Regions from separate parts of the Neobacillus sp. DHD-1R genome, predicted to be linked through region 1. Evidence: predicted binding sites of a transcription regulator. Region 1 holds the regulator's gene; each other region holds the start of a gene.
The links. Region 1 encodes Rex, which represses fermentation and respiration genes when NADH is low (regulators of the CRP and FNR family bind a similar motif). Its sites were predicted from a motif close to TTGTGAAATATTTCACAA; they were not measured.
Positions count from the first base shown of each region.

Region 2: the regulator Rex is predicted to act here: its motif matches at 1,858-1,875, upstream of AC3ANL_RS00940 (AtpZ/AtpI family protein).
Region 3: the regulator Rex is predicted to act here: its motif matches at 2,356-2,373, upstream of AC3ANL_RS07025 (TIGR04053 family radical SAM/SPASM domain-containing protein).

Region 1 is NZ_CM173232.1:5,104,833-5,109,049, forward strand. Features, by position in the region: gene AC3ANL_RS25080 (cytoplasmic protein) at 1-338, opposite strand, end outside; gene AC3ANL_RS25085 (polymer-forming cytoskeletal protein) at 353-1,075, opposite strand; gene AC3ANL_RS25090 (YhbD family protein) at 1,088-1,714, opposite strand; gene AC3ANL_RS25095 (redox-sensing transcriptional repressor Rex) at 1,880-2,533, opposite strand; gene moaC (cyclic pyranopterin monophosphate synthase MoaC) at 2,555-3,052, opposite strand; gene AC3ANL_RS25105 (ABC-F family ATP-binding cassette domain-containing protein) at 3,229-4,217, shown strand, end outside.
Region 2 is NZ_CM173232.1:198,741-202,957, forward strand. Features, by position in the region: gene AC3ANL_RS00935 (S8 family serine peptidase) at 1-1,683, shown strand, start outside; gene AC3ANL_RS00940 (AtpZ/AtpI family protein) at 2,030-2,254, shown strand; gene AC3ANL_RS00945 (ATP synthase subunit I) at 2,256-2,630, shown strand; gene atpB (F0F1 ATP synthase subunit A) at 2,653-3,366, shown strand; gene atpE (F0F1 ATP synthase subunit C) at 3,435-3,659, shown strand; gene atpF (F0F1 ATP synthase subunit B) at 3,759-4,217, shown strand, end outside.
Region 3 is NZ_CM173232.1:1,473,336-1,477,552, reverse strand. Features, by position in the region: gene AC3ANL_RS07030 (Crp/Fnr family transcriptional regulator) at 287-985, shown strand; gene AC3ANL_RS07025 (TIGR04053 family radical SAM/SPASM domain-containing protein) at 1,148-2,275, opposite strand; gene AC3ANL_RS07020 (metal-sulfur cluster assembly factor) at 2,477-2,785, opposite strand; gene AC3ANL_RS07015 (Cof-type HAD-IIB family hydrolase) at 3,095-3,907, shown strand; gene AC3ANL_RS07010 (hypothetical protein) at 4,018-4,170, shown strand; gene AC3ANL_RS07005 (DUF3813 domain-containing protein) at 4,172-4,217, shown strand, end outside.

The DNA.
Region 1 (4,217 bases):
CTTCCTTTTATGATAGCTTCATCACCACTGAGGCCTTCCTCCACTTCCAGCAAACCAAGGATTTTCATTTTTTCCAATTTGGCTTGTTTGTCGACCTTCATGGTTCCCATGACGAGTGTTTCTTTCACTCTCACATTTCCATTAAATTCTGCCTCACCTAAAATTTTGGCAGTTCCGATTGTCACATTTCCGTTTGCTTCACTTGTGCCATAGACACGAAAAGCAGAACATTCGACATCATTCACAATCGTTCCTTCGCCACGAATGCTGATTTTATCGTATTGGCCTCCGGGGTAACTTCCTGTGCCATTAATGATAAGGTTTTTGCTATTTCCCATGTTCTTCCCCTCCCTTAAACCTTTCGAATGTCACTAATAACGGCATTTTTATCCTGTGAAAATTCTTTGGTGTATTCTACGACACCTATTTGGCAGTTGGCGCCAATCTTGACTTGATGACCCCGCACGACTTTCGCTTTTGTATTTTCTAGCTCAACGATGTCTCCTTCAATGATGTCCGCTTCTAATTGCGATTTGAAAAAGGATTTAAATAAAGTGCTGAAAAAAGACCCTTTATGCTGCTTGACAATAATGGTTTGACCGCCAATTTCTGTCGCTTTACATTCACCATAAATCTTAATATTAACTTGATCGGCATTTAAGAGCCCGCCAATGGTAAACCGATATTCCCCTTTAAAAAGCTCCGCTTCACAATCATCCTTCACCGCAAAAAGACCTCGAAGATTGATTTCATCACATTTTACTTTTCCACCAACCGTGACTTTGCCTGAAACCTTTAACTGTTTTACATAGAGGTTTTCATCAATCCTTGCCGTTCCTTCAACAGAAAGCTTTTCCGCCTCGATATTCCCATTAAAGCGGGCATTCCCGTTCACTTTGACGGTATCCGCTCCCACATTCCCCTTCATTGTACCTGACCCATTGCACTCAAACGCCGTACACTGCACGTCACTGTTGATCGTTCCTCTACCATTAACCGTTACTAAATGGAAGTGGCCTCCGTTAGACGAACCTAATCCATTAATGACCAAGTCTCCTCTACTTTTCGTATCCATTGCCAGTCTCCTTTATAATAATTTTGCTTTAATTTCTTCCATACACCCCATAAGCGATAGAGACACGATTATTTTTGTTCCCTTTTCAAAATGGAAGTCTTCTGCATTTATCAGTAACAGACAGGATGACACTCCAAGCTTACGAGTAATGATCAAGTCACAGCTTTTTTGCTTAATGAGCTGCTCATTGTCTTTTAACAGCTGAAGCAGCATTTTTCCTTCATCTAAGTTTATATCGCCTGATTCTAAAAGTTTCTCTAATACATATATCTCCAACATGCGTGAAAAATTAAATTTATCGTTGCTGCCTTTATCTTGTTCTAAATAAAAATTCATCACTTCATTCGAAACAATGTTACGTTTTACTAAATCATCTTTGTCTAACTGCATATCACTAATATTAGGTGAAAACATATCTGCTAGTTCATCTAATGACAAATTTTCTTTCATGGTTTGTATCTTGTTAATTCTCTCTAAGATTTTTTCTTTAGGGAAAAAGGTTTCTTGACCCGTAAAGGTTGATTTTCGAATAAACCATTCTTCCGGAATTAAATCTTTACGCTTCCATCTATATAGCTGTCCGTAAGAAATTCCTGCATAATCCAGTAAATCCTTTTTAGATATTAACTCCTCGCTCATGATTGAAAACCCCTTTCTATTTCTAATGTAACATAACACTGTTACGTTGTAAAGTTAGACTTGAGCACAAAAAAAAAGGGCCTGCCCCCCTAACTTCAACATATCGCTGACCTTTTCAATTAGCGATTATAGATTGAATGTTAACATGGGGGTCTGACCCTTTTCTTATTCTTCTATATCTTCTGTCGGATAATGTTTTAAAAAGTAGATCAAGGATTGCAGCTCTACTGCTAAATCAATGTGATGCACCCTAATTGATGCAGGCACATTTAATCTTGCCGGCGTAAAATTTAAGATTGCTTTTACATCTGCATTCACAAGCCGATCCGTAATCATTTGTGCAACGGGCGCAGGAACGGTAAGGATGGCGACCGAGATTTTTTCCTCCGTTAACACATTCTCCAATTCATCCATGTGATACACGGGCACCTCACGGATCTTCGTTCCCATTTTTGCCGGATCCACATCAAAGCCACACTCTATTTTAGTGTTATTATTTTTTAAAAAGTTATAGTTTAAGAAAGCTGTTCCTAGATTTCCGACGCCAATTAATGCAACCTTTGTTAATTCATCTTGATCAAGCGTTTTCCGAAAGAATGTTAAAAGGTAATTGACGTTGTAGCCATAGCCCTTTTTCCCCAAGGCCCCAAAATAGGAAAAATCCCTGCGAATAGTGGCTGAATCTACCTTTACCGCCTCACTTAATTCCGCTGATGATACCCTTTGCTTCCCAGCAGTATGCAGGTTTTTCAAAAACCGATAATAGAGGGGCAGCCGTTTCGCTGTCGCCTGTGGTATCTTTGTCGTTTCGTTACTCATACTCTCCCACACCCCTTCCTTTTATTTAACTTGTTCGCTTCGCTTAAAATCACCGTTCTTACCGCCCGTCTTCTCGACTAAATAAGTCGGTCCAATGACCATGCTTTTATCGACTGCTTTACACATATCATAAACGGTTAAGGCACAGGCAGAAGCAGCTGTGAGCGCTTCCATTTCCACACCTGTATTCCCTTTTGTTTTTACAGCTGCAACTATAGATAATTGGTAGTTCTCATTTTGCCCTTTTTCCCATGAAAAAGAAATATTGATCCCTGTTAATGGAATAGGGTGACACATCGGAATGATGTCCCATGTCTTTTTGGCAGCCATCACCGCTGCAACTTGGGCTACTGCTAAGACATCGCCTTTTTTCATTTCATTGTTCGTTATTTTATCAAAAATTTCTTTGCTAACAGTAATACTAGAATGTGCAAGAGCCGTTCGTGCCGTCTCTGGTTTGTCACTGACATCGACCATTTTTGCTCTGCCCTCTTCATTAAAATGAGTAAATTCAGCCATCAATAAATCCCCCTACCCCAAAATAATACACTATTTTCACTAGTATGTGTGTGAAAGTTTGCACTAAATATACATTTTTTCGCTGATAAAAGAAATCCCGCCAATCGAAAGCCCCGCTTTATTGCCGATGTTCAGGATATACGGTACACTAATTATAGTTAATAGAGGTGAATAAAATGATTTTATTGCAAGTGAATCAACTACAAAAATATTATGGTGCTGACCTTATTTTATCTAATATAAAACTGGAATTACAAACACGGGACCGTGTTGCCCTTGTTGGCCGTAATGGTGCCGGCAAATCAACATTATTGAAGATTATTGCCGGGCATTTGTCACATGATGGCGGCGAGATCATCAAACCCAAAGAAGTGACCATAGGCTATTTAGCTCAGAATACTGGCCTTGAGTCCAATTTATCCATTTGGGATGAAATGTTGACCGTTTTCCAACATCTGTTGTCGATGGAAAAGTCATTGCGGCAGCTGGAGACTAAAATGGCCGATTCTAGTGTATACGAAGACACTGGAAAATACGAGCGAATCTTATCTGAATATGATCAACTTCAAGTGAAGTTTAAAGAGCAGGGAGGCTATCAATACGAAGCCGATATTCGCTCTGTTTTACATGGGTTACATTTTAATGAAAGTTCCTTGATGATTTCAAGTTTAAGCGGCGGGCAAAAAACAAGGCTTGCCTTAGGAAAGCTATTGTTAACCAAACCGGATATTCTAATTTTGGACGAACCGACCAACCATCTTGATATTGAAACTCTTTCCTGGCTTGAGCAATATCTGCAAAGTTATGAAGGGGCCATTTTAATTGTCTCTCATGACCGTTACTTTTTAGACAAAGTCGTCACACAGGTTTACGAGGTATCGCGCAAGCAAATTGGGCGGTTTACAGGTAACTATAGTGCTTACCTTGAACAAAAAGCGGCCAATTATGAACGTGACTTAAAACTTTATGAAAAACAACAGCAAGAGGTCGCTAACCTGCAAGATTTTATTAATCGGAATTTAGCAAGGGCCTCAACGACCAAACGGGCGCAAAGCCGCCGAAAAAAGCTTGAAAAAATGGAGATGATGGATCGGCCACTTGGGGACGAGAAATCGGCTGCATTCTCCTTTGAGATCGAAAAACAAAGTGGTAATGATGTTTTGAT
Region 2 (4,217 bases), 510 kb from region 1:
GCCGGCATCATTGCCGCCAATGGAAAAATAAAGGGCGTCGCCCCTGAGGCCAGAATTGTGGCCTATCGCGCACTCGGACCGGGCGGGGGCGGAACGACCGAGCAGGTCCTTGCTGCGATTGAACAAGCGATCAAAGATAAGGTCGATATTGTCAATCTGTCGCTCGGGAATGATATCAACGGACCGGACCTGCCGATCAGCCTCGCCTTAAACCGTGCGGTCGACAAAGGCATCGTCGCGGTGGCGGCCTCCGGTAATTCCGGGCCCAATGTGTGGACGGTTGGTTCTCCGGGGACTGCGTCCAAGGCGATTTCTGTAGGGGCCTCAACGCCAACAATGGAGATTCCATCTTTATTAATAGAAGGAAGGCGGGAGAAAATCGACCTCCAGCCGTTAGAAGGCTCAAGTAAATGGGCACTTGACCGCTCTTTGCAGCTGGTGGACGGTGGACTCGGTCGGAAAAAGGAGTTGCAGCATGTTCAAGGGAAAATGGTCCTCATCAAAAGAGGGGTATTAACGTTTTCGGAAAAAGCCAAAAATGCCTTGGAGGCGGGTGCGAAGGCTGTGTTGATCTACAATAATATGAGCGGCAGCTTCATGGGAAACCTCGATACTCAGCTGACCATCCCTGTCGGTGCACTCTCTAAAGGTGACGGAGCTATTTTACAAAAAGAATTAAAAAACGGCAGTGTCGTCGCAAAGGTTTTGGTCAGGGAAGAGCGGGACCGGCTGGCTGACTTTAGTTCGCGGGGGCCGGTGACGGGGACGTGGGAGATTAAGCCGGATCTTGTGGCGCCAGGTGTAGCGATTAATTCGACGATTCCGGGCGGTTATTTGTCGTTACAGGGGACGAGTATGGCAGCTCCGCATGTGGCGGGGGCCTGCGCGTTGATTAAACAGGCACATCCGGAATGGACGCCGGCGCAAATCAAGGCGTCGTTGATGAATACGGCAAAGCCGCTTTTAAAAAATGGGGCGGAACCGGGCTTGGGCCCTGTAAAAAGCTATTACCGGACATATGAGCAGGGGGCCGGCAGGATTCAAGTTGATGAAGCGATTAAAGCATCGTCGCTGGTTACGCCGAGCAGCATTCGGTTTGGGAAATTTATCGTTGAAAGTGACAGTCATAAAGCACGTTTGCATATTGAAAATACGAGTAATAAATCGCAGCGCTATTCGTTTGAGATTCCACCCCAGGTCGAGGGGCTGAGCTGGCGGTTCCCATTATCGTTTACGTTGGCGGCGGGCCAGGCAAAGGATATCACCGTGGAGCTGCTGGTAGACCCTCGCGTTTTTAAAGGAAAGATTCACGATGGTTATTTACGATTGCAGGCCGGAGCGGCGCTGATTCAAATCCCCTATTTATATGTGTTTGAGGAACCGGGCTATCCGCGGGTGATGGGCTTTGATTTTGCAACAGGCGACAGGCCGGGAGAGTACAGGTACGAGGTTTACTTGCCCGGCGGGGCGGAGGAGTTTGGAATCGCCTTGTTTAATCCGGAGGATCACCGTTTTGTTGGCTTTTTGGATTCGGAGACGAACGTGAAAAAGGGGCAGCTTCGGAAGAATCTTTCCGCGGAACAGCTGCCTGTTGAAGGGACCTACTTAATCAAGGTATTTGCCAAAAAGGCAGGGAAAGAGGATTTTATTGAACGGATGATTGTGATTGAAAATGATGAATAGCAGATAAGGGCTGAGGGAAAAACGAGGGGAAAAAACACACTTCTCAGCCCGGTGCATTAAAATTAGATTAAAATCGAATTAAAAGTTCACAAAATAGACACATTTCCGCCAAAAAACGTTCAAGATTTCCAATACAATAATAGTGTAAACAAAATGATATAATGGTGAGAGTGTTTGTGGATTAATTCACGTAAACCGATTGACATTGATTGGTGCCTATTGTATGCTAACAAAGGGTGTAAATGGTAGGGTTTTCATAGGATTTTATCTATAAAAAGATAGTATTTATGGAACAAATTTACCCTAGTGCCCGATTGGCATTCTCTTAGAGTGAGGATGTGATGAAGTGAGTCAAAACAACCGCAATCCCTTTCAAGCAATGGCGTTAATGTCCGCGATTGTCTCCCAGTTAGTCGGCTCCATTCTTATCGGTATTTTCGCAGGCAGATGGCTTGATCGGCAATTGGACACAGAGCCAATTTTCTTAATAATCGGACTGCTTGTCGGACTAGCTGCGGGAACTTATTCTATGCTTCTTTCCATCCGCCATTTTTATTCAGGAGATAAATAACATGCCAGATTTCAGAGTAATGTACAACAGGCAAAAGAAATGGATATTCTACTTGTTGGCCATTTATGTTCTTGGCTGGGGCTTTACTTCTTACCAAACTATCTTTTTAGGATTGATTTTGGGGACTTGCTTTGGTTTTCTTAATCTTTGGTTATTAGTAAGGAAGACAGAGAGCTTTGATAAATTAGTATCAGCAGGCAAAAAAGTCCGCTCCCTAGGCTCCCTTTCAAGGATGGCAACAGCGGGTATTGCGGCAGTGATCGCACTTAGATACCCGGAATATTTTAATGTTTATGGTTTAGTGATAGGACTAATGACATCCTATATTGTCATTATGATAGATTATTTTTACAACGCTATACATGTACATAAATGAAGCGGAAGTGAGGTGAATTTATATGGAACATAAAGCTCCGGAGTTTGAATTCATGGGTCTTTGGTTTAACGGCGCTAATATGCTGATGATTACGATTGCGAGTGTAATTGTCTTTTTAATCGCTGTTCTTTCAACCCGCAAGCTTGCAATGAAACCAACAGGGATGCAGAACTTCTTTGAGTGGGTGATGGACTTTGTAAAAGGAATCATCAACAGCACAATGGATTGGAAGGATGGGGGAAGATTTCATATCCTTGGAATCACGCTCCTCATGTATATTTTTGTATCCAACATGATAGGTTTACCGTTTGCAATTGTGGTTGATGAAACGCTTTGGTGGAAATCACCAACGGCAGACCCGATGATCACGTTAACTTTAGCTGTAATGGTTGTAGCTCTTACCCATTTCTATGGTGTGAAGTTAAAAGGTGTGAAGGGATATGCTGAAGGATTCTTCAGCCCAATGAAATTCTTGTTTCCATTAAAGATTATTGAGGAATTTGCTAATACGTTAACACTTGGTCTTCGTCTTTACGGTAACATTTTTGCCGGTGAATTGCTTCTGTCACTTTTGGCAGGCGGATTGGCGCATCAAGGAATTATAGGTACGATTGCAGCAGTACCGCTAACCCTGCTATGGCAAGGTTTCTCTGTTTTCGTAGGTTCCATCCAAGCGTATATTTTTACCATGCTAACAATGGTTTACATGGCTCATAAAGTGAGTCACGACCATTAAATAAACGTTCATTCTTATGAACAAAACAAAAAATCATCTATTTTTATACATTTAAGGAGGAAAAAGAAATGACAGGTTCAATTGGTATTTTAGCAGCAGCGATCGCAATTGGTTTATCAGCTATTGGTGCAGGTATTGGTAACGGTCTTATCGTAGGACGTACTGTAGAGGGTGTTGCTCGTCAGCCTGAACTACGTGGTACGCTTCAAACAACAATGTTTATCGGGGTTGCGTTAGTTGAAGCATTACCGATTATCGGTGTAGTTATCGCGTTCATGGTATTAAACCGATAAAATTAGAAAAATTCTAGATGGCGGAGATCAACAAATCCTCGCCATTCATTTATGTGTTTTTTCTATCGTTTAGCGACTCTTGAAAGGAGTGAGCCCAGGGTGTTAACAAGCAGTTTGGTTTTGGCAACTGCTGCTGAAGGCGGCAGCCATATAAATTTTGGAGATATCTTCTTCCAGTTAATAGTATTTATCATTTTGTTAGCATTGCTTAAAAAATTCGCGTGGGGTCCTTTAATGGGCATTATGAAACAACGTGAAGAGCATATTGTTAATGAAATCAATGCGGCAGAAAACAGTCGTTTAGAAGCGAAAAAAGTTTTAGAAGAACAAAGAAGTCTTTTAAAAGAAGCGCGCAGCGATGCTCAAAATTTGATTGAAAACGCGAAGAAACAAGGCGATATTCAGCGTGATGAAATTATCACGGTTGCCCGGACTGAAGCGGAACGTATCAAAGAAGCGGCGAAGCTGGAAATTGAACAGCAAAAAGAAAAGGCAGTTACAGCGATTCGCGAACAAGTTGCGTCTTTATCTGTATTAATTGCTTCTAAAGTCATTGAA
Region 3 (4,217 bases), 1.8 Mb from region 1:
TATTATAAGTGTAACAGGGATATTGAAAAAAAACTGTTACTTTATTCACTATTAATATACTTTATATATACGTCTAATTTTATCAGATGTATGAAAAGGAATAAATGTTTGATTGGAGTTTATCCAATATTTTCTTTTTTGTTCGATAAATTTAATCACCTTTAAGTTTTCACTGTATTGTCATTGTTTACTTCGTTGAGATTACTAATCATGAGCTAAAATATTATTAGATAATCTTTCGTGCGAATAATAGAAATGTTTATTAATTGATTTAGAGGTGAATGGGATGACAACGACAATAAAACCAACACATTCGATTGAAATAAAAGAATTACTAAAATTGGCGGACCGAAAATTTAAAAGTGAACGAGGAAGTTTTTTGTTTCAAGAGGGAATGGTGGCAGAGGAACTTTATATTATCCTTTCTGGAAGAATTCAAATTAGTAAAATCACATCAGACGGTCGGGAACTATCATTAAGAATCTGTGGTGAAAATGATATTTGTGGAGAATTAACTCTTTTCACCGATAACCCAAGATATTTATTAAGTGCCAAGGTCCTTGAGGAAGGCGAAATTGTTGCGATAAAAAAAGATGTGATTGAAAGTGAGATCTTTCAAAATAGCAAGCTTGCGTTTGAATTTATGAAATGGATGAGTGATCATTTTCGGAAAACACAAACTAAATTTCGCGACCTCGTCTTAAACGGGAAACGCGGAGCTCTATTTTCCACACTTATTCGGATGTCAAACAGCTACGGTATTCAAAAAGGGACTGGAATTTTAATTGACCTGCCATTAACCAATCAAGAGCTAGCTAACTTCTGTGGAACTTCCCGTGAAAGTACGAATCGTATCTTGAGTGAACTAAAACAGGATGGGATTATTTCAGTTAAAAAAGGAAAAATCTCCATCTTAAATTTACAATATTTAAAGGATGAGATTGGCTGTGAAAATTGTTCAGCCGTTTATTGTAATATTGAATAGCGTTGTACTTAATACATTTAATTTTTGAAATATACGAGAATGTCCATAACAAAGGGTCATAGCTCACAAGCTCAGCACCGCTGGAACTTTTACGAATCAGTGATGTGATGAGTGTGTATCGTGCGCTCAGACCCTTGTGGGTATTCTCCTTTTTATATTAGCTTATTTTTGTCCCTGATTTTCCCTTAGTGCTTTTGGGATATACACGCAGAATGGTTCACTCTCAAGGTAGTCACCTGTCATCGCATAAGCACGAGATCTTGAACCACCACAAACATAGCGAAACTCACACACACCGCATTTTCCCTTAAATTCATCAGGATTTCGTAAAGCTTTAAAAATTGGAGATTCTCGATAAATGTCAGCTAATGGAGTTTCCCGGATATTCCCCGCCTTTACTGGTAAAAGTCCACTAGGATAGACATCGCCAATATGCGAGATAAACACAAAGCCATTTCCATCATTCACACCTTTAGGTGCACGTCCTAGCCCATCAATAGATCCTGTTAGACCCTTTTCTGTTAATGCACTTAAATAATTGATTTCATCTGTTTGTGCTTTTGCTTCGCGCATCTTTTGCTGGATAACCACACGACGGTAATGCATCGCTTCTGTTGTTTTAATATCAAAAGAAACTCGTTTACTTAGATCATAAAGCCATCTTAATACCTTTTCATGCTCTACTGGTGAAATCATATCGGTCACTTGACCTCTCCCTGTTGGGACTAGAAAAAAGACACTCCAAAGAACACAATTTAACTCCTCAACCATTTTTGCCATTTCATCCAGATATTCATAATTATATCTTGAAATGACTGTATTAATTTGAATCGGAATTTCCAGTTCATGCAGATATTTAATTCGTTCCATTGTTAGATCAAATGAGCCAGCCGTTCCACGGAAATGATCATGGATTTCTGCTGTCGGTCCATCAATACTAAAAGCCCAACGGGAAAGGCCAACCTCTTTCGCTTTTTGAATCGCTTCCTTAGTAACATTAGGAGTAGCACTCGGTGTCATGGATACGCGTACGCCCTTTTCAACTGCATATTTAGCAATATCAAAAATATCCTCCCTCATTAAAGGATCCCCGCCTGTAAAGACCAGGATTGGATTGTTCATATCATATATCTGATCAATTAAATTTTTTCCTTCATCAAATGTTAATTCACGTGGATCCCGAGTGTATTGGGCATCTGCACGGCAATGCAGACATTTTAATTGACATGCACGTGTAAGTTCCCAAATAACAATAAACGGATCCTTGTTAAAATCTCGATTAAATGACAAATGAAACGCCCCCTAAAACGGCCATTTCAAACCATAACAGCCTTAATAATTAGTATTATAAAGGTGTTTATAGTTGAAAAAAGTGAACTACCTCACAGACTAAAGGTGATTTGTGTCTGTTCTGTGAAGGCTAAAAAACAAAAAAAGGATGCCTCATAACAAAGTGTCACCCCCTTTGTCATGAGACATCCTGTTTATTTCTTACCGAATTCCTAAGGCAATTTTTGCGTAGCGAGACATCATATCTTTATTCCAAGGTGGATTCCAAACAATGTTAACATCTGTATCATTAACCTCTGGAATATCTGCAAGTGCTCGTTTTACTTGGTCAACTATAGTACCAGCTAAAGGACATCCCATTGCTGTTAAGGTCATTGTGATAAAAACTACGCCCTCATCATTCATATCAACATTATAAACTAAACCTAAATTTACAATGTCTACTCCAAGCTCAGGGTCAATGACGAGCTCTAACGCACCCATGATATTTTCTTTTAATTCTTCATTCATATGTAATTCACTCCTTTTATTTATTATACCCAAAACTTACTGCTTACGTTGTGGTCGCTTGTGGTAGATTTTTGTTGAGAGACCAAAAGGACTATTCTCCACATGCTATAAAAAGTATATAGTTTTTTTATAGCTCTTGGTGTGAATTTTTTTACAGTTTAGATATAAAATTGTTAACATAGTAACTATAGAAATAAAATTTTTCAACCGTTAGTAATAAGGTTCATAAACGTAGTGTATCACGGAGACAAATTTTTTCCTAAAGCAATGCACTTTTAACAGAAACTTTTACACTAAGAAGGAGTTCATATGACTGAGAAACATTTAATTGCATTAGATTTAGATGGGACGTTACTAAAAGATAATAAAACCATTTCCATCAAAAATAAAGAAATCATTCAAAAAGCAAAAGCAGAGGGACATATCGTCATGATTGCAACTGGCAGACCGTATCGTTCCAGTGAAATGTATTATAAAGAGTTGGAATTAGATACACCAATTGTCAATTTTAATGGTGCATTTACCCATCACCCTCGTAGTCACAGTTGGGGATTTTATCATGAACCGCTTGATGTCAAAGTGGCAAAAGACATTGTTGAAGCATGCAGAAGCTTCCAATTCCATAACATTATCGCTGAAGTCATGGACGATGTTTATTTTCACTACCATGATGAAAAGCTGTTGGACATTTTTAGCTATGGAAATCCACGTATTACAACCGGTGATTTAGCTAATTACTTAACTGATTCACCAACAAGTTTACTAATTCATACAGAGGAAGACCAACTTTCAAAAATCCGTGACCATTTATCAGAAGTCCATGCTGAAGTCATTGAACAACGGAGCTGGGCTGCACCATGGCATATAATTGAGATTATTAAAGTTGGTTTAAATAAAGCTGTTGGATTAAAAAAGGCGGCTGCTTTTTACAATATCCCAGCTGAAAGAATCGTTGCGTTTGGCGATGAGGACAATGACCTCGAAATGCTTGAATATGCTGGTCATGGAATTGCAATGGGAAATGCAATTGACCAAGTGAAAAATATCGCCAATGAGATTACTCTTAGTAACGAAGAAGACGGTGTTGGAGAATACTTGGCCGATTTTTTAAATTTAAGATAACCAACATTCACCATTGTTTACCTAAATGAAGACGCTAAATTTGGAGCATACTATCTTTGAAGCAGCATTGCTGTTTCAATAAGAGCTTTGAGCATATTGGAGGGATTCGAATGGGTAAACGAAACAAATCAAAACGCTTTGTCCAGCAAGGTGTGGATACGGTTAGCAAGCATGCTGAACGTATTCCCTATCACATGACCTACGCTGAAGCTGAAGCTCAGAAGATGGCCAATGTGCATGAATCCTCGCTTGGAGGAATATAACATGGGTAACCAATTGTTCCAGGAAGCACGAAGATTTGTTGAGATGG